Regions from separate parts of the Paenibacillus ilasis genome, predicted to be linked through region 2. Evidence: riboswitches for the same ligand, from Rfam matches in the RefSeq annotation. Region 2 holds a riboswitch; each other region holds the start of a gene.
The links. A riboswitch is a leader RNA that binds a small molecule or an ion and turns the genes downstream of it on or off. The one in region 2 is predicted to bind thiamine pyrophosphate.
Positions count from the first base shown of each region.

Region 1 (5,807 bases), on a different contig from region 2:
CCGCTCAGCGGCTGGCGAAAGCAGATGGAGACGAATTTTTTCGGGACCGTATCGGTAACGCAGCAAATGCTGCCGCTGCTCCGCCGTACCGGACATTCCAAAATCATTCTCATGAGCAGCATTAGCGGCGTGGTCGGCTTTCCGGGTTATGGACCTTATGCGTCCTCCAAATTTGCTTTGGAAGGGTTTGGCGAAAGCCTGTCCATGGAGTTGATGCCCTTTGGCATCGATGTCGTGCTGATCCAGCCCGGTGCCTATGGCACCCCGATTTGGAACAAAAGCTTTGGGGAGCTTGCGGTAAAGGAAGGATCACCCTACAGCGATCTGCTGAAGGGCGTGCTGGAGTATTCCGAGCGGACAGCCAGGGGAAGCGGGGATCCGCTGGAGGTAGCCAGGCTTGTGGCAAAAATTGCGTCCATGGCTAAGCCCAGGTTCCGCTATTTGCTGCCCCGAGGCACGCGGCTAACCGCATGGATCAAGGGCGTGCTGCCGGATCGGCTGTTTCAGCGGATCATGTATCGGATGCTGGGCCGGCGTTAATCATTCATGCCGCGAATGATTCATGGCCTTAACTTGTAAAATGCGATGTTTGGTAAGGTGAATGGGATTACCCTTTTCTGGCTGGGGACGGATGAAGCAAACCGAGGAGTTCCCCCATCTTCACCTTGGAGCCGGGTTCCAGGTCACCGCGCGGAGTAAACGTGCCGTTCTCCGTCAAAAGCACGACGGTAGAGCCGAATTCAAAGTACGCGAGCTCATCGCCAATCCCGTATTTCTTCACGTTCTCGTCAGCATAACGGATGCTGCTTACGTTCATGGCTCCGACCTTCACGACGGCAACTTCGCCGAACTCATGCGCAATATAGGTAATGAGGCGTTCATTGCGGCTGAGCACGTTCCGAATATGGGTCATCGCAAAATCGTTCACAGGGTAAACGCGGCCCTTCAGATGCTCGCTCTCCGCCTGAACACCGGTTACCGGGGAATGAATGCGATGATAATCGGTCGGGCTTAAATACAATACAAAAGCATAACCGTTGATGTAGTTTTCCATTCTTGGCGATTTGGCGAGCAGCTCGCTCAGGGTATAATCCTGTCCCTTGACGCTCAGAATGGTGCCGGCGTTGACGGCGCCCATTGCCGAAATCGTCGCATCGACCGGGCTTACCATAGCGTCGGCGGTATCATCTATGGCGCGCAGGCCTATTTTTAACCGGCGGGAAAAGAACTCGTTCAGTGAGCGGTATTCGTGGATTTCTTTCTCCGCTTCATGCGCCGGAATTTGATAAATTCGTATAAATGCAGGTATTAGATGACGGCTCAGCCGGCTGTGGGAACAATGTCCCATGATTCGGGACAGCCACTTGCGGGAGGATAGCTCAGTCATCAGACGCAGCAATTGTTTAGCCATGTCATTCTCCTTTGTGCATAGGTGTCAGCAATAAACGTTGGTGGAAAAGCCAACCACTCTGATATTGACATAGAATGAGATGGAAATCAATAAATAGCCATTTTTGAAAAAAGGCTCTTGCTTATTCCGGAGCGAATGTGTATTTTAAAGTTAACATGAAACCGAATAGGAATACGGGGGCTTGAGTGAATCAGGCTGAGATTGCAGCTGTTATCCGCTGTTGACCGTTAATCTGAACTGGGTAATGCCAGCGTAGAGAATATCCGACCCTGCCTACATAGGGCCTATTTTTCCGTCTGCGCGTTTTTCCAGACGGTTTTTTGTTGTGTTTACACAAAAATAGAGGTGGAGAGGGGAATGTGTTGTTATGGGAACGTCTGTGCAAGAGAAGTTGGGGGTTCAGCCCCGAAAAGGGCTGCGGTTAAGCGATATTTTGGTGACGGTTCTGGTATCGCTGGTGCTTGGCGTCATTTATCATTTCTGGGGTTCGGTTTACAATCTGTTAAAACCGCTGTTCTTTGAAGCGGATGAGTTGTTATACGGCATGTGGTTCGCTGCAGCCACGCTTGCTTACTTGCTGATCCGCAAGCCGGGAGTGGCCATCATCGCGGAAGTGGCGGCGGCCCACGTGGAAGTGCTGTTTGGCAGCGGCTGGGGATTGACCCTGCTGCTGTATGGCCTCATTCAAGGACTGGGGGCAGAATTGGTATTCGCGGCATTCCGTTATCGGAGCACCTCCGCGTGGACGCTGGCGATTGCCGGAGCCGGCGCGGCCATCGGCTCGATGATCATGGACTTCTATTACAGCTATACCGATGACCTGCAGACGTGGATGTTCCTTGCCAAATACGGCATGCGGGTACTCAGCGGCGCCGTCATTGCAGGCCTCCTGATGCTCCTGCTGGCCAAAGCGCTTGACCGTACAGGCGTGACATCCCTGCTGCGTCCTGCGTCGAAGAAGGATTACGAAGCACTGGATGATCCGCGCCATGTCTAATGCCACGGTTAGCCAGGTTCCGGCTCAGTCCGCTGAGATGCTTCCGGAACCGGCCGTGTATGTGGAGGGATTGCGTCTGAAGTATCCGGGCGAGGAGCGGCTGATGTTCAAAGACCTCTCCTTCTCGGCAGTCCGCGGGGAGAAGGTGCTGCTGCTCGGTCCGAGCGGCTGTGGCAAATCCACGCTGCTGCAGGTGCTTAGCGGGATGATTCCCCGCGCAACGGAGGTGCCGATGAAATGCGAGGCCCAGCTGGTTCCGCGCTCTTGGGGTTATGTGTTTCAGGATCCGGATACCCAGTTCTGTATGCCGTACGTGGATGAAGAGCTGGCTTTCGTGCTGGAGAATCTAAGTGTCCCACGCGACGAGATGAAGGAGCGGATGCAAGCGGCCCTGCGCGAGGTGGGACTTGATCTTGAGGAGCTCCATATGCCGATCGGGCATTTGTCCCAAGGCATGAAGCAACGACTGGCGCTGGCATCGGCTCTGCTGCTGGAGCCGGAGGTCCTGTTCCTTGACGAGCCGTCTGCGCTGCTCGACCCGGAAGGCAGGGAGCAAATCTGGTCCGCGGTGAAGGCCGTCTCGGAAGGGCGTACGCTGATCATCGTGGAGCACCGGATTGAAGAAATGGCCCAATACGTGGATCGTGTCGTGCTGTTCAGCCCGGATGGGGTGATTCTGGGCGAAGGTCCCCCAGCAGCGATATTCGCTGAATATGAGCGGGAACTCCAAGCCTACGGAATCTGGTATCCCGGCGTATGGGAAGATTACGCGGAGTCCCGGGAAGGCAGAGAGTTATTCGCCCCGGTCGACGCGCTGGGCAATGAGGCAGGTGATCTCCTGTATGAGGCTGCTCTGCCATACGCTCAGCATGGGGAAACTGTCATTCAACTGGCGGATTTCAGGGGGATGAGATGGGATAAACCTGTCATCACCCTCCCTTCAGCCGAGGTGGTTCCGGGACAATTCATTGCGGTGGTTGGGCCGAACGGAGCAGGAAAGAGCTCGCTGCTGCTCAGTTTAATGGGGCTGCTTCGCGCCGAAGGAACCTATGTGCTCTGCGGGGAAGAGGTCATTCAGGGCAGGCGCAGGAAGGTGCGGAAGAAGAGAGAGCAGCAGCTGCGCCAAATCGGATTCGTGTTTCAGAATCCGGAGCTTCAATTCCTGACGGAACGCATCGGCGATGAGGTGGTTTACTCCCTGCTGGTGGATCATGTGCCGCCGGAGGAAGCGAAGGCACAGGCCGACCGCTGTCTGGAACGCTTTGGACTGAAGGGCATGGAGGCCAGGCATCCGTACCAGCTGTCGACAGGTCAAAAGCGCCGCTTAAGCGTGGCTACGGCCATGGCAAGACAGCCGTCTGTGCTGCTCCTGGATGAGCCGACCTTCGGACAGGATGCACGGAATACGTTTGCGATTCTGGAGATGTGTGAGCAGCTGCGCCGCGCGGGAACCGCCATTCTCATGGTGACGCATGAAATGGAGATCGCGCAGCGGGTCGCCACGCATATATGGGAAATCCGGGAGGGGCAGTTGACGTCAAGCATGCCTTCCCCCCGATGGTGTACCGGGACGGAATCCGGACGGGAGACGGGCGGAGCGAATGGCGCTGATGAGACTCGCGAAAACCTAACCGGGGCCGATCATCGCCTCACGGGGGTGAACGCATGAATATATGGAATCCCGTGCGGATCACTTGGCTGCACCGCGCGAATCCGGTGGTGAAGCTGGGACTGATCTGTGCGCTGTTTTTTATGACGGTGTTAACCCATGATCTTGATTTTGTCATGTATCAGGCGTTGATCTTTATGATCTGCCTCGTGGTGCTCAGCGGGGTGAAGCCGTGGAAGATGCTGCTGTTTTTCATACCGTTTCTGCTTGCCTTTATTTCGTCTTCCTCTTCCATGATGCTGTTCGGGAAAGGGGAGACGATCTGGTGGGAGTGGGGATTGTTCCGGGTATCGGAAGAAAGCTTTTATCGGGGGCTGCATCTGGGGTTTAAGGGAATTGCCTTTGCCTCGGAGGGGCTGCTGCTTGTTACGACAACGTCCTCGGTGGATTTATTCTACAGTCTGATGCAGAAGCTGAGGCTTGCGCCCAAGTATGCTTACAGCTTCATGGCTTCGATCCGGCTGCTGCCCATGGTCTGGGAGGAATATGTAATCCGCCGCCAAGCCTTGAAGGTACGAGGAGTCCGCCCGATTCGCGGCGTTCGCGGCATGGTGAACCGCGCAGGACTGTATGTGGTGCCGCTGCTGGCGCAGAGCATCCGCCGGGCACACCGGGTGGCCGCGGCGATGGAGGCGAAGCAATTTGACGGGGATCGGGCGAAGGCTCGAACGTATTATTACCCGTCACGTTATTCCCGCTACGATCTTCTAATCATCGGATTACTCGCCGCCGCCGCCTGCTGTGCTTATGTGGCAGCCGGATATTTTCCTTGGTTCGGCATTGGCGACGTGCGGTTTGATTAAACGGTTGTTTTCTCGATGAGAGCCTGCTTATGGTGTGTAAGCAGGTTCTTTTTTTATGAGATCAGAATAACTTCAGAGGGCCTGGATTTCATGCTGATTGAGGCGTTATAATACTAGTGGTACCAGAAAAGTATTTTCAGTACCAGAAGGGGAGTTTATTCACGTGCGCGAGCGAATATTGAATGAAACGATCCGCTTGATTCAGCGGCAGGGCTTTACGTTTACGGTCAGTGATCTGGCCCGCGGCCTTGCGATTAGCAAACGGACAATCTATGAGCATTTTTCATCCAAGGAAGAGATTGTCGAATATATCATTGACGGGATGATCCGGCACATTCAGCAGCGCGAACGTGACATTGCGGCGGATGAGGGGCTTACCGTTCTGGAGAAGATTCACCAGATTCTAATCTGTCTGCCCCAGGAGATGGAGAAGATGGAACTGGGGATGCTGCCGGATTTGAAGCGGTCGCATTATCCGCAATGGGAGAAGCTGGACACCTTTTTCCGAGAGGAATGGGGCATTGTTACCGAGCTGATGGAACAGGGCATGGCCGAGGGAAGCATCAAGCGAATTCACATGCCGCTGTTCATCGATCTGTACCTCGGGTCGCTTCATCAGATTTACGATTCGAGGGCGACGGTGAAGCATCAATTGCCGCTGGGGGAGCTGCTGCAGTCCGTCATGGATATTTTATTGTTCGGCATTGCCGCTGAGAAACGGAAGGAGTCTTGAGATTATGCATTGGTTATATTTAAGTTTGGCTATTCTGTTTGAAGTGGCGGGGACGCTGAACATGAAGCTGTCAGAGGGGTTCAGCAAACCGCTGCCCAGCGTGCTGCTGGTGGTGTTCTATATTTGCAGCTTGAGCTTCCTGACGCTGAGCTTGAAGCAGATTGAAATATCCGTGGCTTACGCGATCTGGTCGG
Region 1 is NZ_JBHDJG010000001.1:96,698-102,504, forward strand. Features, by position in the region: gene ACETK5_RS00580 (SDR family oxidoreductase) at 1-540, shown strand, start outside; gene asd (archaetidylserine decarboxylase) at 608-1,411, opposite strand; TPP riboswitch at 1,575-1,687, shown strand; gene ACETK5_RS00590 (ECF transporter S component) at 1,779-2,408, shown strand; gene ACETK5_RS00595 (ABC transporter ATP-binding protein) at 2,401-4,077, shown strand; gene ACETK5_RS00600 (energy-coupling factor transporter transmembrane component T family protein) at 4,074-4,880, shown strand; gene ACETK5_RS00605 (TetR/AcrR family transcriptional regulator) at 5,044-5,613, shown strand; gene ACETK5_RS00610 (DMT family transporter) at 5,618-5,807, shown strand, end outside.
Region 1: linked by a shared signal. The riboswitch ahead of ACETK5_RS00590 (ECF transporter S component) and the one ahead of tenA (thiaminase II) in region 2 are both predicted to bind thiamine pyrophosphate.

Region 2 (5,807 bases):
GTCGGCAATCGCAGCGTAGCCAACATCGCCGCATCGCCGCGTCGAGAGTATCGCCGCGTAGGCAGCTCATCCCACCTCGCTTGCCAGCACTGTTTAACCAACTTCGTTCTTCGTGCCGCTGCCCCTGAACTGTTAACGGACACCAGTTCCCTTATTTCCCTGATTCGCTCCCGATTCTTAGATCTGTAGGACACAGGATCCCTTATTACCGCAATAAACTGCCTATTTGCCATCATATTCTATAAATAAGGTATCTGGTGTCCGTTAGCTCTCAAAAATAACACCCATTCGGCTAAATAACGTATCCTCAGTCCGCTTGCCGCCCTCGAGCAGTAGTAACAAGGCCGGTACTAGCACCAAGATTAGCAGTCGCAACAAGATGAGTAGTAGCAACAAGGCCAGCACTAGCACCAAGATATTAGTAGCAAACGAGCAGCAGCACCAAGATGAGCAGTAGCAAAAAGGCCACCTATTAACGGACTCCAGATCCCTTATTTTCTTAATTCGCACCCAATTCATAAATCTAACGGACTCAGGATCCCTTATCACCGCAATAAGGTGCCTATTTGCCATCATATTCTATGAATAACGTATCTGGTGTCCGCTAGCTCTCAAAAATAACACCCATTCGGCTAAATAAGGTATCCTCAGTCCGCTTGCCCTCGAGCACTAGCCAACAAGGCCAGCAGTCGAACCAAGATGAGTAGTAGCAAACGAGCGCTAGAACCAAGATGAGTAGTCGCACCAAGATTAGCAGTCGCAACAAGATGAGTAGTAGCAACAAGGCCAGCACTAGCACCAAGATAGTAGTAGCAAACGAGCAGCAGCACCAAGATGAGCAGTAGCAAAAAGACCACCTGTTAACGGACTCCAGTTCCCTTATTTTCCTGATTCGCACCCAATTATTAAATCTAACGGACTCAGGATCCCTTATTACCGCAATAAACTGCCTATTTGCCATCATATTCTATGAATAACGTATCTGGTGTCCGCTAGCTCTCAAAAATAACACCCATTCGGCTAAATAACGTATCCTCAGTCCGCTTGCCGCCCTCGAGCAGTAGCAAACAAGGCCAGCAGTCGCAACAAGATGAGTAGTAGCAACAAGGCCAGCACTAGCACCAAGATAGTAGTAGCAAACGAGCAGCAGCACCAAGATGAGCAGTAGCAAAAAGACCACCTGTTAACGGACTCCAGTTCCCTTATTTTCCTGATTCGCACCCAATTGTTAAATATAACGGACTCAGGATCCCTTATTACCGCAATAAGGTGCCTATTTGCCATCATATTCTATGAATAACGTATCTGGTGTCCGCTAGCTCTCGAAAATAACCCCGATTTGGCTAAATAACGTATCCTCAGTCCGCTTGTCCTCGAGCACTAGCACCAAGTTCAGCACTAGCACCAAGATGAGTAGTAGCAAACGAGCACTAGCATCAAGATCAGTAGTAGCACCAAGATCAGCAGTAGCAACAAGATCAGTAGTAGCACCAAGATCAGCAGTAGCACCAAGATCAGCACTAGCACTAAGAACAGCACTAGCACCAAGATCAGCACTAGCACCAAGATCAGCGCTAGCACCAAGATCAGCAGTAGCACCAAGGCCAGCAGTCGCACCAAGATCAGCAGTAGCACCAAGGCCAGCAGTCGCACCAAGATCAGCACTAGCACCAAGACGAGCAGTGGCCTCAGCTATCTACTCTGAGTTCCCCCGTTTTCTACCACTAAACCATAGCTACTTAAAATCATGCGGTTCTACATCGTTTTGGTAGGCAGCCATCCAAGCATCCCCTGGACACCAAATCCATCCGTGCCCTCCCTATAATGACGCTTTTGCTTCGCTTCCACCTTTTTACGAAATCTTCACCACAATGTCCGCTCCGGCAACATAGGCCATCGCCCGGATGTATTCCGGGTCTTGGGCTCGTCGTTCCATTTCCTCAGAAGTGAGGTCCTCCATTCGCGTCTGAATCCACCATAAGTTGCCGAACGGGTCCCGTACCCGTCCCACCCGGTCACCGAAGAACAAGCTTGTTGGCTCCGTGACCGAGACGGCTCCTGCGGCCAGCGCTTGCTGGTAGACGGCATCGCAATCCTCAACATATAAACGGAGGTATGCCGGGCTATCCGGCCATTCCGGCTTCGCGTCAAACATCATCACGACGGCGTCCCCGATTCGCACCTCGGCATGGCCGATGATACCATCGCCAACATAGACGCGGGCTAACTCTTCGGCTTGAAAAGCCTGCTGCAGCAATTCGATCAGCGCTGCGGAGTTTCTTGAGATGATCCACGGTGTCACGGAGGTATAGCCATCCGGAATGGGTTTAACCGCTTTCGATGGGTTCGTCATAAATACGCTCGCTCCCTTAAATTTCATTTATTTGAGCTGCTCTGATGTACTCATTATGCGGGGGCATATATGACAACCGAGCGTCAGTGTTCCCAAAACAAGTTTTGGGCATACGGCTTTTTAATTTAGCAAAATAACCACCGCCACCGTAGAACATTATGATCACCCGGTCATGTAAAGGTTTCAAGCGTGGAGTTCTGTCCGCGAACGGTTCACGTTTGACACGACCCACAAACCTATGTACAGTATTAGACAAAAGAATAGGAAGTCCACTAGGGGAGCCGTTAGCGGCTGAGACAAGAGCGTATCTTGGACCCTTTGAACCTGATCTAGTTCGTACTAGCGTAGGAAAGTGGAGCCTTCGTATATGAGGTCTCGGTGCGTTTTTTGGCGCACTCGGGCTTGTTGACGAAGCCGCTCCAGTTTTCGGGGGCGGCTTTTTAGCGTTGCCTGGAAACTCGTGACTTACGGACTTCCTGCTCTTCAATATGTTGGAGGTGGGGACAAAAATGAGTTTCACGCAAGAGCTCCGTCAGCAGGCGGAAGGTATTTTTCAAGCAATCTTCGATCATCCCTTCGTAAAAGGCATTGCCCAGGGGAATCTGGAGCGGGAGCAGTTGATTCACTATGTAAAACAGGATTTTGAGTATTTGAATGCCTACATGCGGATTTACGGTATCGCCATATCCAAATCGACCAGCAGGGAAGAGATCGTGACCTTTAACGAACAGATTTCGTTCATCCTGCACAGCGAGGTGCACCCGCATCAGAATTTTTGCACAGCCGCCGGGGTGACCTATGAAGAGCTTCAGGGGTATCCGCTTGCTCCGTCCGCGCATCATTATATCCGTCATATGCTGACGGTGGCGCATGAGGGCAGTCTGGGCGAGATTATGGCGGTACTGCTTCCTTGCCCGTGGACGTACCTGGAGATTGGCCGCAGGCTGCTGGATGAAGTGAAGCCGGATGCGTCCCATCCGTTCTATGACTGGATTTATTTCTACGGCAACCGGGGGGAAGACGCGACAGCCAAGTTCTGCAACCGTGTCGATGAATGGGCAGAGCGTGCGACGGCAGCCGAGCGGGAACGGATGACGGAGCATTTCATGCTGAGCTGCCAACTGGAGTATATGTTCTGGGATATGGCATATAAGCAGGAGGAATGGCCGGTGCAGCTGCAGGCTGCGGTGCTGTAAGGAGAAACTGTATCAAGCACATAAATTCCATTATAGATAAGAGAGGCTGATTCATATGCATGCATGGGAAAAAGAGGTTTCGGCGCTTTTAACGAAGGTACAGCAGACGAGCCCCCTCGTTCACAATATGACAAACGTGGTGGTTACGAATTTTACGGCTAACGGCTTGTACGCGCTGGGCGCGTCGCCGGTCATGGCTTACGCGCCCGAGGAAGTGGCGGATATGGCCGCCATCGCGGGCGCACTCGTATTGAACATCGGCACGCTGAACCGCGAGCTGGTAGATGCGATGATAATAGCGGGGCAATCGGCCAATGCCCATGGCGTCCCGGTCCTGCTGGATCCGGTCGGTGCGGGCGCGACCCGTTTTCGGACGGAGTCGGCCTTGCGGATTCTGAGCGAGGTGAAGGTTTCGCTTGTGCGTGGAAACGCGGCTGAAGTCGCTCACCTTGTTGGGGAAGCCCGCGAGATCAAAGGCGTAGACGCTGGCATCAGCGCAGGCAGCAATCATGCCGAGCTGGCTGTGCGGGCTGCACGCGAATTAGGCACGATCGTGGCCATTACCGGTGAAGAGGACGTAATTACCGATGGAAGTGAAGTGCGTATCATTACTGGCGGTGACCCGCTGCTCACGAAGGTCACCGGCGCAGGGTGCCTGCTGACCTCGGTGCTGGGTGCCTTTGCCGCAGTGGAGGCAAACCTGCTGCTTGCGGGTACGGCGGGACTGGCCTTCTACGGGGCCGCGGCGGCAAAAGCCGCAGAGCGCACGGCAGACCAGGGACCGGGGAGCTTCCAGATCGCTTTCCTGGATGAGCTGGCAAAGCTCCATCCAGACTCGCTGGAAGGATATGCGGCTGTCCGGGAAGCAGAAGCGACCGCTGCAGGTGGCACACGATGAGCAAGACTCGCGTGCCCCGGGCACTGACGATTGCCGGGTCCGATAGCGGCGGAGGCGCCGGCATTCAGGCCGATCTGAAAACCTTCCAAGAGCTCGGCGTATACGGCATGTCGGCGATTACGGCGATCACGGTGCAGAATACCTTGGGGGTTCACGGCGTATATCCACTGCCCCCCGAAGCAGCCGCCGAGCAGATGGAAGCGGTAGGCCCGGACCTTGGAGTAGATGCATTGAAGACGGGCATGCTGTTCAACGCCGAGATCATTCGCCTGGTTGCTGACCGGATTCGGGCTTTTGGCTGGGAGAAGGTCGTTGTCGATCCTGTAATGATTGCCAAAGGCGGAGCGGAGCTGCTGCAAAGCGAAGCGGTGCAGGCTTTAAGAGAAGATTTGCTGCCGCTGGCCTTGATTGTCACCCCCAACATACCGGAGGCCGAAGTATTGGCGGGGATGCGTATCCGCACAATGGAAGATCGGAAGGAAGCAGCGAGGCGTATTCATGCTCTGGGGCCCAAGATCGTTGTGATCAAGGGCGGCCATGATGAGGGGATGCTTGTCGGTCATGAAGATGCGGATCACCAAAGAGACAGGGAACCAGATATAATGGCGGATACGCAGCAGGAAGAGTTGCCTAGGTCCGAATTAACGTCTGGCCAAACGAGAACTGCCAGCCATAACGGGGAGTTAAGTGAGGGACGCTCCCCAATTATCAAGAATGGCGACAGATTCGGAAATCCCGGCAGTCCTCCCGTCATGGACCTTGTATACGATGGTATGGCCTTCACGGAATTATACGGCAAACGAATTCATACGGTTCATACGCATGGTACCGGGTGCACTTTCTCTGCCGCCATCACCGCAGGCTTGGCCAAAGGCTTGAGCGCATTCGATGCCATTCAGAGCGGACGCTCTTTCATCCAAGCGGCCATTGAAGACGGCTTAAACCTGGGGCAAGGACACGGCCCCACGAATCATTGGGCGTATCGTCGCCGCCGTCAGGAGGTGCTGCGATGACGGGGAGAGTGACACCCGAAATGATGAGGCAGCATCTACGGATGTACCTCGTACTCGGCAGCGTGAACTGTATCGAAGAGCCAAGCCGAATTGTGCAGAAGGCACTGGCTGGCGGCGCGACCATGGTCCAGTTCCGCGAGAAGGGACATGGCGCGCTTGTTGGGGAGCCGATGGTCCAGCTGGCTCGCCGGATCCAGAATCAGTGCCGCCAAGCGAGCGTACCCTTCATCGTCAATGACGATGTGGAGCTGGCGCTGAAGCTGAACGCCGACGGTGTGCACATCGGCCAGGACGACGAATGCGCGGCTTCCGTACGGGAGCGGATCGGCAACCGGATTCTGGGTGTC
Region 2 is NZ_JBHDJG010000003.1:472,316-478,122, reverse strand. Features, by position in the region: gene ACETK5_RS26300 (hypothetical protein) at 1-194, opposite strand, end outside; gene ACETK5_RS26295 (hypothetical protein) at 1,399-1,674, opposite strand; gene ACETK5_RS26290 (VOC family protein) at 1,853-2,353, opposite strand; TPP riboswitch at 2,618-2,721, shown strand; gene tenA (thiaminase II) at 2,863-3,549, shown strand; gene thiM (hydroxyethylthiazole kinase) at 3,605-4,447, shown strand; gene thiD (bifunctional hydroxymethylpyrimidine kinase/phosphomethylpyrimidine kinase) at 4,444-5,460, shown strand; gene thiE (thiamine phosphate synthase) at 5,457-5,807, shown strand, end outside.

Region 3 (5,807 bases), on a different contig from region 2:
AATCGGCCCCACCAAAGCGGTGGCCACCGAGATCAGAACTGCAACCACAATCAGAAGCCGCTTCACAACATAATCATAATTCACGCCGAGATTGATCGCCTGCTCACGGCCTAGTGCCAGCACGTTCAGGTACTTGGCAAACCGGGCAAAATACAGCAAGGTCAGCGCAATAACAATGACGGAAAGGACCAGAAGCTCGGTCTTTACATTGTTAAAGCTGGCAAACATTTTGTCTGCCACAAACTGGAATTCGTTTGGATCAATCAGCACTTCCATGAAGGAAGACATACTGGAGAACAGGGTCCCAAAAATCATGCCGATCAGCAGCAGGAAGTAAATGTTGTTTCCTTCCCTTTTGAACAAAATCTTATATAAGACTCCCGCAAACAGGATCATCCCGCCGACGTTGATCAAAAAGTTAACGTTGCTGCCCAGTTTGTACAGCGTAAAGGATCCGAAGACAAAGATGACGGTGGTCTGGATCAGGATATATAAGGAATCTAATCCCATAACGCTTGGCGTCAGTATCCGGTTATTCGTGACCGTTTGAAACACCGTGGTAGACAGAGCAATCGCTCCGCCGGTCAGAATAATGGCCAGCACCTTCTTGATTCTTCTTGGAAGCGCGTAATCCCAATTGCCGCCAAGATCAATGAACAGAAAGACTGCCACCAGGATGATTGCCGCTGCGGCCAACAGGCCGAGTTTGGCTTTATAAGTCATATGCCTTTCTCCTCATCAGTAAGAAAATGAATATACCGCTTCCGAGTACGCCCACGGTTAGACTAATCGGAATTTCATAGGGATAAATAATAATCCGGCCCAGGATGTCACAGAACAGTACGAACCCGGCCCCCAACAGCGCGGTATGCGAAAGGCTTTTTTTCAAATGGTCTCCTAAGTATAAACTGACAATATTAGGTATGATCAGACCAAGAAACGGAATAACGCCGACGGTCAGCACGACGGATGCCGTAACCAGCGCCACGATGACCAGTCCCAGATTCACAACTCTCCGGTAGTGAAGGCCCAGGTTGGTTGCAAACTCCTCTCCCATTCCGGCCACCGTAAACTTGTTGGCAAACAGATACGCCAGAATCACAAGCGGGATACTAATATAGAGCATTTCATACTGGCCCTTCATGATCATGGAAAAATCACCCTGAAGCCATGCGGACATATTCTGAATAAGATCATATTTGTAGGCAAAGAAAGTGGCTATCGAACTGACGATATTACCAAACATCAGTCCAACGAGCGGGATGAAGATCGCATCCTTGAACTTGATCCGATCCAGGATCTTCATGAAGATAAAGGTTCCTGCCAGAGCGAATACAAAGGCCACAAGCATTTTGATAAGCGGTCCGCTTGTCGTGAAGACGAGCATCGCTACCAAAATCCCCAGTCTGGCTGAGTCCATCGTACCTGCCGTGGTCGGCGATACGAACTTATTGCGGCTGAGCTGCTGCATGATCAATCCGCAGATGCTCATGCTGACACCCGCCAATATGAGACTGACAAGCCTAGGAATCCGGCTTACAAGCATAATATGCTGTTGTTGTTCTGTCATCGAAAACAGTTGCAGTGGCGAGATATCTTTAACTCCAATAAATAATGAAATTACGGAGAGTACCACAACGGCTGCAAATAAGTATCTAATCTTCATGGCTCTTCCTTCTATGCGTATGTCTCTAAACACCCGGGATCTTGCAATTTTCATCACCATTCTCATTGAGATTGATTATCAATTGCGTTCTGATATGCATTATATCATCCTCATTCTGGCTCGACAAGTATAATTGAGAATGAAAATCAATTAATAGCTTCATACATGTATATTTTGTTCATGAATTGTTCATAATATGAAGTTTCGAGGAGACATAACTAATATCCACAGGCAGAGTCACACTTTCGTTAAGCTTCCCTTTAATGAGACTTCTCTAAAAACAAGACGAATTCAATTCATATTAAATACATAAGAAAAATTATATTTAATCAAAAGCCGTTGACAATTGCTCTAAGTTATATTAATATCCTAACATAATTATTATTTCTAACTAAACGTAAGTTAATATGGAATGATAATTAAATTGATTGCAATAAAAAGCAAAATGCATATTTGCTTGAAGTAAAGGACATCTTCTTATCAGGCGAATGCAAATTCGATTACACCAGGAGGTTTTTTTTCAATGTCTAAAGATTTTTCAACTGCACTCAAAAATCGCCGTTCTTATTACGGGATTAGCAAAGAATCCGTTATCTCGGACGAGCGTATCCAAGAAATCGTAAACGAAGCGGTTAAGTATACCCCTTCTTCTTTCAACTCCCAAAGTGCACGCGTCGTTGTATTGCTTGGCGAACAGCATGATAAACTGTGGAACATGACGGAAGGCATCCTGAAGGAAGTCGTTGGCGATGAAGAAGCCTTCAAATCCACGGCCGACAAAATGGCTGCATTCCGCGCTGGTTACGGTACGGTATTGTTCTTCGAGGACAACAACGTCATTGCCGGGCTGCAACAAAACTTTGCCGCTTATGCCGACAACTTCCCGGTTTGGTCCAACCAATCCAACGGCATGCTGCAATTTGTAGTATGGACATCCCTTGAAGCAGAAGGTCTGGGTGCATCCCTGCAGCACTACAACCCGCTGATCGACGAAAAAGTAAAATCCGAATGGAACATCCCAGAAAGCTGGAAGCTGATTGCTCAAATGCCTTTCGGTAAGCCGGTTGCTGAACCAGGCGAAAAAGAATTTGCACCGCTGGAAGATCGCGTGAAAGTATACAACTAAACCAATAGATGAAAAAACCGCCTTCCTAAGTTCCTGCAACTGGGATAGGCGGTCTTTTTTATAATGGGCAAAGATTGAAAAACCGATCGCAAAACGATACAATTACACAGGTAAGAACCCTCGAATTCCTACGATAACGGAGGCTCCGGGGCAAACTTGCAATAACCAACTACATAGGATGTTGGCTGTACTAGGGGTGCCATGTGCTGAGAGACGGCGGGCTGCCGTTAACCCTTATCACCCGATCTAGGTCATACTAGCGTGGGGAAGTGTAGCATTTATGTTTATTTCTTTTCGTAGGCATAACTGCACCTTCTTCATGGGGTGCGGTTTTTTTGCGTGGACTTATATTATGGGGAGGAAATGACAATGAATGAGCTTGTATGCGGAACCAGCCGGATCGTCGGATGCCGGTTCTCGGTATTTCCCATGACGGACCGGTTTGTAGAGGTCATCATGGACGCACTACAATCTGTGGATACGGAGAAAGTGTGGATTCAGACAGATGATGTGAGCACCTGTATTCGTGGACGAGCAGAGCATGTCTTTGATGTTACAAGGGCGATATTCGCCCATGCCGCGGCGAGCGGCGTGCACACCGTTTTTAATGGTACTTATTCCATCGGCTGCCCCGGTGATACGGACGCCGATGTATATATGACTGAGGATTCGACCCTCTTAAACCGTGACATCGGAGAACATGCCGAAATCGAGACTGCCTGCCAATTCGCTCTTTACCCCATGGGTACCGATAACTATATGGAAGTCATCTACAGTGAAGTAAATCGTGCGAAGGAAGCCGGGACATTCGCCGGAAGCGTTCATTACGCCAGCCGATTGGACGGGTCCCTGTCCCGGGTATTTGGATCGCTTGAAGACGCGTTTTTACATGCGATTCAATCCGACAGCAGCCATCTGGTCATGACTGCAGTTGTGTCCGCACACAGCCCATCAATCAAAGCCGCATCGAATTGAGTTCTATTGAGGCAGACAAAAGCCCGGCAAAAGCCGGGCTTTCCTGTCACTAGCTGCCAAGAATCTTGACAGTTTAAACCCAAGCACTCAAGATAATTACGAGCAGGATAAAGAGAACCAAAATAGTTCCTACTGAATTGCCCCATGCGCCGCCGTATTCTCCGCTCATGAAGATCCCCTCCTGGATTTAAAGAATGACGTGATGTAATCACACTATTATAGTATTGCCCGCTTTGTGCTAGTGTCACGGCTAATGTACCTCTCTTTATATATTGGTTAGGAAATATTATTCCTCAAAACCAATGAGAAGCTTCCCTCCGTACGGACGGAGCATTTCCTCGGTGAATGCCATCAGAGCTGAGGGATCATCCTGGCGATACATCGCCGCGAGCGCTGCTTCCAATCGGTCTCCCAAGATTGTGTCATAGCGGCTGAACAGCCGGAACAGTGTTTTCCCTTCACCCGTCCACTCCCGGTTCACCCTAAGTACAAATTCACAGAGAATCGCCGCGATTTTGTGCACCGTAAACCATTTTTCGCCATCCCTTCGTGGACCCTCCAAGTCCAGCATGTACTCGGTTAGCATATAACGGTATTGGTTCATGTCGGTTAGCGTCAAGGGCATGGGGCCGTAATTCAAATCGCTTCGGGCCTCCGCCCGTACCTCTTCTCCCTCGGGCAGCGCGCGCAGCACCGTCCCATCCGCAATCATCCGCTGCATTGACGGATTCGCCGCCATGACGCCCTCGTCGAAATATTCGCGATACGAGGATAAAGACAATATAAATATTTCCGCGATCCACCCATGTGCCTCTATCGTCTTCCTGCTGAAATCATATCCGTCCCGTTCTATGACCATGATGTCCAAATCGGATTGTTCATTATATTCGCCTCTGCTCGCACTGCCGCCGAGCACAGCAAGCAAACAGTCGGGATAATCGTGTTGAATGACACGTTTCGCTGCCTCTACCGGTTCCATCCTCATGACGTTTCCTCCAATATGACTCTAATCCTCCCGAAAAAAGGGCTCAAAATATCTAATTCAGCTAAAACCCTAAACGTACCTGAATCATATGGTAAATAAACGATTACCCTCATGTTGATCATAAGGAAGAAGGGATAGATGAGATGAACTATATTCATATGCTCTCCAAATTAGGCATGGGCAGTGCCCACCCGGGAGGATTCGAGGCAACCCTCAGAATGCTGAAGAATTTTCCCATTCAACCGGGCAGCCGCATTCTGGAGGTGGGGTGCGGAACTGGCAGAACCGCATGCCATCTTTCGGAGATGGGGTATCAAGTGACCGCCATTGACCTAAACGAGAATATGATCAAAAAAGCCCGCGCAAGAGCCAAGGCTATGGAAATCGATGTCCAGTTCCATCAGGCGGATGTATGCGCATTGCCTTTCGAGGACAACCAATTTGATCTGATCATGGCCGAGTCCGTTACTGTATTTACAGATACTTCGAAATCGCTGCCCGAATATTACCGCGTTCTGGATCATGGAGGTGTCCTGCTGGACAGAGAATTGCTGCTAGATAAGCCCATGCCGGAGGCAAAGCTTCAGGAACTGCTCGAATTCTTCGGGATCCCTAATCTCATGATGAGGGAAGAATGGGCGGAGTCGCTCTTGGCTTGCGGGTTTAAACAAGAAGAGATTCTGGAGTACAATCACTTCAATGAGCAGTTAAAGGAAGAGCAAACACGTCATTTGGATACATTAGAACAGCGCGATAAAGGACTTCTGTTCGATGTTGCGCTTTGGGAAACGCTGTTCAAGCATGACCGCATGATCCTGGACAATACCGATTATCTCGCTTCCGCCTTATTCCGGGCTGTAAAATAAAATCATTTCCTATCTGTGCATTAAGGGGGATTCGCATATTCGCTGCGTATCCCCTCTCCCTCCTCAAATTTCAGTTCTTTCGACCTAATTCAACACTTTTTGTCATTTCGTTCTATCTAGTTTTGCCCGTCGATGCTATAATCATGGTAAATATATCCTATGTTGTTGAGGAGGACTCATTCTTATGGC
Region 3 is NZ_JBHDJG010000001.1:1,269,714-1,275,520, reverse strand. Features, by position in the region: gene ACETK5_RS06180 (iron chelate uptake ABC transporter family permease subunit) at 1-723, opposite strand, end outside; gene ACETK5_RS06175 (ABC transporter permease) at 713-1,666, opposite strand; gene ACETK5_RS06170 (nitroreductase family protein) at 2,190-2,792, shown strand; TPP riboswitch at 2,975-3,077, shown strand; gene ACETK5_RS06165 (YkoF family thiamine/hydroxymethylpyrimidine-binding protein) at 3,162-3,767, shown strand; gene ACETK5_RS06160 (sporulation protein YjcZ) at 3,841-3,936, opposite strand; gene ACETK5_RS06155 (nucleotidyltransferase domain-containing protein) at 4,054-4,752, opposite strand; gene ACETK5_RS06150 (class I SAM-dependent methyltransferase) at 4,911-5,618, shown strand; gene ACETK5_RS06145 (methyl-accepting chemotaxis protein) at 5,803-5,807, shown strand, end outside.
Region 3: linked by a shared signal. The riboswitch ahead of ACETK5_RS06165 (YkoF family thiamine/hydroxymethylpyrimidine-binding protein) and the one ahead of tenA (thiaminase II) in region 2 are both predicted to bind thiamine pyrophosphate.

Region 4 (5,807 bases), on a different contig from region 2:
CCGGATTTGCGGAGTTTCTCCACGGGTAACACAGAAGAACAGCTCTTGACGAATCTTCAGCGGAAGGGGCTGCAGACACTTCATCATGGAGATCAGGTCCGCACGTACCTTGTAGTTCACAGCACAACCCTCATTGTTTTCATGTACCGTGTAGCCGTTCACTGCCAGCAACTGAATAAGCTCGCCACTTGCAGGCTTCATATGAATGGTCCCCTGGTCCTCAATCGGTTCAAAGGTGCTGCAATTGTCGCAAATCATGTTCGTCCTCCTTGGCAAGCTAGCTCTCACTATGCTTCTTATCGGCATTTTGAATATGATTTCTTTGCATTTTATGGATTTTATATCGAAGTTATGACCTATTTTAGGAGAAATGCGCAAGATTCGTGCAATGATTGCGCCAAATTCTACAAAAATCGACTTATATTGCTTTTAACAACCCATTGTCGATACTATCGTCATACATTCTTCTACTCAACCTTTTGATCTAAAAGCTGCAGCAGCATCGTCCGCTCCACATCAAAATGCCAAGGGGCGTTCCGTTCCTTTGCCGCATACATCGCTGCATCCGCGCGGCCAATCAGCTCCTGGTCATTTCTGGCATGATCCGGGTAAACCGCAATGCCGATACTCGGCGTGGTTCGAACCTCATGTCCTTCCAGCTCGTACGGCTCGCTAAGCATCGTCCAAATCTCCTCCGCCATCCAGATCAGCTCCTGATCTTCGCCGGCTGGATGGATCATGACGGTGAATTCGTCTCCTCCTAATCGGGAAACCAAGATTCCCTTTGATTCGAGAGTTTGAAGCCGGTCTGCAACCTTTCGTATCAACAAATCGCCGGCACGGTGGCCGTATCGGTCATTGACTCGTTTGAAACGGTTCATATCCATATACAGCAAGCCTACGCGGGAACCTTTGCGGTCCGCCTCCTTCAGCGAACTCGACAGCCTTGCATTAAAATAGCGGCGATTATACAGCCCCGTAAGATCATCGCGATGTGCCAGGGATTCACTCTGCATCAGACTTTCATGCAGTCGGGCAAACAAACGGTCGTTCTCGAACTGAATCAAAATCTGCCTGAACAAAATCAGGATAACGCACAGGGATAGGCCGGTAAACAGTCCATTCCACCCTCCAAAACGCTGCGCCATAAGGGCAAACATCCCGCCAAGCACGCTGTAGGGAAGCAGGTACCTTACGATCAGGTTTCCGATCGAACGCGGCTCCCGCTCGCCAACAGAGGGCTTACGGGAAGCAGGGGCAGACTGCCCACCTGCGAAACTAATAAAAAATACCGATAATGAATAGAGTGGATACAGGTAGGGACGTGCCTCGATACCCATAAGATCAACAAGATAGATGTATAGAACATCTCCTGCAATATAAGTACTCCCGCCAAGACATAACAGAATGGCCGACCATTTCCTTAACTGTCCGGTATTAAAATACAACACCAGCGTAAAAAAAATAAGTACCATGGCGCACAGCGGATACAGCATGTCCACCCAAATGTTTCCCCATACTGCCTCATGGGCCAGACCCTCAAGCTCAGGTTTGATGAAATACTCCCATCCTACCGTCATGACCGTTATGCCAACAATCACGATGTCCAGCATAAACCGGAGCCCCCGAAACGAACCCTGTACATGCCGGAATAAATAAATGAGAGAACTTGCGAACAGGATGAGTTCGAGCCCCCAGAAGAAATGGGTTAGAGCCGGATAGAAAGCGCTCTCTTTTCCAAACCAAACATGACATGCGTGAATGATTCGGGCCGCTGCATCCCCCATCAATCCGAGACTCACAATAAACCAAAACCTGCGAAGATAAACCTCATAGCGCCGACTAATCCGCATTAAATAAACGGAGGCAGCTGCAGGAGGAATAATGACTAGAACACGCTGAAGCGATAAAGCGTCAGGCATCCACAGAGCGATCATGATCTGAATGAATGCATATATCATGGCGAGTCGAATCCACAGATGATCTGCTGGAGTTGGACTCATAAGCATTCCTCCTCGGCCAAAAGGTAAGCTTTTTTCAACACTTGTTTGTTAGGTCTTTCGAATTAATACTTCTAGTTCTCATGATACTTTTTACCCACCCAAAAGTAAAGATGAGGAAATGAAAGAAAAACCACGGATTCTACTCTATGAAACCCGTAACGCTCCGAAAAGTTACCGCCTTCAAGACCTACTTGACGTATAGGAATTATGTGATAATATTTCATTCATATCTCATATGAATCGGAAAGGGTGTTTAGCCTTGTCACAGAAACGATTGGATCATGTCGGCATTGTCGTCCGGGACCTTGAAACCACGATCGCCTTTTACACCGCCGTCGTCGGACTTGAACTGAAGGATCGCCTCACCCATACCAATGGCGTCATCCAGCTGGCATTCCTCGGATTTAACGGCAGCAACGAAACGGAGGTCGAGCTTATTCAGGGTTACAGCGACACGCTGCCCGCAGAAGGGACCGTTCATCATTTTGCCGTCAGCACGGATAACATCGAAGAGGAATATGCTCGTATTCAGGGACTGGACGTGCCTCACTTGGATGAGGAAATCGTGACGCTCCCGAATGGGTATCGCTATTTCTTCGTTCACGGTCCCGAAGGGGAGTGGATTGAGTTTTTCCAGCGCTAAACCTCTTACGTACGGTAGAAGCCTTATTCAAATCCTTTATCTTGTGAAAGGTTCATAGCTCCATTCATTCTTCCAATTGCATACGTGTTCTAAACCAAGACCTGCCTCGTTCGTGCCCCTTCGAACTAGACAGGTCTGGTGTGTTAGGACTATAATAGCGGATGTAATGATCGAAACTTCATAAATACCGGGGGAGCTGGAATTTGGCCGGCTGAGAGTGTATCCGATATGATACTGACCCTTACACCTGATCTGGGTAATGCCAGCGTAGGAAGCCCATGTTTGCGGCAGCTTTTCATTTGCCGTGGTATACACTTACGCCGTCATGCGTCCTGATATCATCAGGGCGCTTTTTTTGTGGAGTTAACGAGGTTATAGAAAGAGAATTCAAAGGAGAGAAGAAACGATGAAGAAGGGAACATGGATTCCGCTGCTTCTTGCTTGCGTCCTGCTGATGGTTGCGTCTGGATGCGGCACAAGCGGACAGAACAAGAAGACAGGTGCCGAAGGCGAAGACAGTCAGACTCCCGGGAAACTCCGTGACGTACAGCTGATGCTCGATTGGTCCGCCAATACGAATCACACCGGCCTGTATGCAGCGAAGGAGCTTGGGTATTATGAGGAAGAAGGGCTTAATGTCCAGATCGTCCAGCCGGGAGCAGGCGGAACGGATACGCTGGTCGCATCCGGAAACGTGCCGTTCGGCATCAGCTATCAGGAAGGCGTAACGCTGGCCAGAACGCAAGGATTGCCGCTCGTTTCCATTGCAGCGATCATTCAGCATAATACATCCGGCTTTGCCGCCCCCAAGAATAAAGGCATCGTGAAGGCAGGCGATTTTGAAGGAAAATCCTATGGAGGCTGGGGCTCGCCTGTGGAGGAGGCCGTCATGAAATCCATCATGGAGATCGATGGCGCCGATGTCAGCAAGGTGAATATGGTCAATATGGGCGATGCCGATTATTTTACGGCCGTGAAACGCGACATTGATTTTGCCTGGATCTTCTATGCTTGGACGGGGATTGAAGCCGAGCTTCGCAATGAGCCGCTTGACATGATTTATGTGAAGGACTACTCGGAGCAGCTTGATTATTACACACCGGTGATCGTAACGAACGAGAAGCAGATCCAGGAGGACCCCGAGCTTGTCAAAGCGTTCATGCGGGCGACTTCAAAAGGATATGACTATGCGATTCAACATCCTGAAGATGCGGCAGCCCTGCTTACGAAGGCTGTTCCTGACTTGGATGCCGAACTGGTTCTCGCCAGCCAGAAATGGCTGAGCCCCCGTTATCAGGATGATGCACCCCGCTGGGGCGAGCAGAAAGCCGAAGTATGGTCGGGGTATGCCGACTGGATGTTTGAGCGCAAGCTGCTGGAGAAGGAACTTGACGCGGACCGCGCATTTACCAATGAATTTTTACCGGAGCAGCCATAAGGTTATTTCTATTTAAGAGGAGAGACAGCAGGCCGCCTCTCTTCCATTACAATATAGCTTGCACGAAAGGATGAGTTTATATGGCGAATACACTCTTAAGCATTCAAGTAATACCGAGAACGCCAAACGGGGCCGACAGCATCCCTTATGTGGATGAAGCGATCAAGGTCATTCAGGAATCGGGCGTAAAATATGAGGTCCATGCACTCGAAACGACCATGGAAGGAGAGCTCTCCGAGCTGCTCAAGATCGTTGAGCGCATGCACGAGGCGCTGGTGAATGCGGGAAGTCCCAGCATCATATCCCAAGTCAAAATCGCGCATCATCCGACCGGTATCAGCATGGATAAGCTGACTGAGAAATACCGTCCATGAAAAGCTGGTGGAGTTCTGTTTGGCCGCCCGTTGTGGCGGTCCTCTTCTTTTTGATGGTTTGGCAGGCCGCAGTATCCGTATTCGACATTGAACCCTTTATTTTGCCTGCGCCGACGGCCATCGGGCATGAGGCCGTTACCGGAGCTTCCGGTCTCTTCCAGCATACAGCGGCCACCCTGCAATTAACCCTGATCGGATTTATGATCGGCACGGCGATCGGTCTTGTCATCTCGCTGGCTCTGCACATGGTGCCTTTTCTCAAAACCGCCCTTTATCCGCTTCTTATTCTTAGCCAGAATGTGCCGACCATCGCCCTTGCCCCGCTTCTCATGATTTGGTTCGGCTTCGGCATGCTGCCCAAGGTTATCGTGATTACGCTGGTCTGCTTCTTCCCTGTCGCTGTTGCGGCCCTGGACGGACTCGCCCGTACTGACCGCACCATGATGAATTATATGCAGATGGCGGGGGCTACCTCGTGGCAAATTTTCACCAAGCTGGAGCTGCCGCATGCCCTTCCCTCCATCTTCTCCGGGATTCGCATTGCGGCCACCTATTCGGTCATGGGGGCGGTGATCGGGGAATGGATCGGCTCGGACCGGGGTATCGGCTACTACATGATGCTGCAAAAATCCGGCTACCGCACGGACCGGGTGTTTGTTGCCATCCTGGTCATCGTCCTGCTCAGCCTGCTGATGGTGCTGCTGATCACCCTGCTGGAGAAGCGGCTGATCCGCTGGAATCGAAAAGGTTAAAACCATTGTGAATGGACATTTTCCAACAGATATAAAAGGAGGCTGTTTTGCGATATGACACATCAAGTATCCCTGTCGGATCATGACAGGCTTGGCCGATCCTCTGCAGCGGTCCCGCCAGCGCCTGCCCTTGAGGTTCGCAGCCTTCGAAAAACCTTCCGCGAACGGCGCAGCGAAGTGCATGTGCTGGATGATCTTTCGCTCCAGGTGCAGCCCGGGGAATTCGTCTCCTTGATTGGTCCTTCAGGCAGCGGAAAGAGCACGCTCTTCCATATCATCGGGGGGTTAACGGCTCCGGATGCGGGCTCCGTTCTCATGGATGGTCAGGACGTGACCGGGGAAAAAGGCCGCATCGCCTATATGCCTCAACAGCCGGCACTCTTCCCTTGGCGTACGGTGGAGGACAACGTGCTTCTTCCCGAGGAGCTGAGGGGCACCTCGAAAGCCGCTGCCAGGGAACATGCCCGCAGCTGGATGGAACGGGCCGGACTCTCCGGCTTCGAAAAAGCGTATCCGCACACCCTTTCAGGCGGAATGCAGCAGCGGGCGGCTTTTCTGCGCGCACTGATGAGTCCACGGGAAGTCATGTGCCTGGAC
Region 4 is NZ_JBHDJG010000002.1:596,536-602,342, reverse strand. Features, by position in the region: gene ACETK5_RS22825 (EAL domain-containing protein) at 1-258, opposite strand, end outside; gene ACETK5_RS22820 (diguanylate cyclase domain-containing protein) at 468-2,003, opposite strand; gene ACETK5_RS22815 (VOC family protein) at 2,263-2,646, shown strand; TPP riboswitch at 2,826-2,937, shown strand; gene ACETK5_RS22810 (ABC transporter substrate-binding protein) at 3,053-4,084, shown strand; gene ACETK5_RS22805 (MTH1187 family thiamine-binding protein) at 4,165-4,458, shown strand; gene ACETK5_RS22800 (ABC transporter permease) at 4,455-5,210, shown strand; gene ACETK5_RS22795 (ABC transporter ATP-binding protein) at 5,265-5,807, shown strand, end outside.
Region 4: linked by a shared signal. The riboswitch ahead of ACETK5_RS22810 (ABC transporter substrate-binding protein) and the one ahead of tenA (thiaminase II) in region 2 are both predicted to bind thiamine pyrophosphate.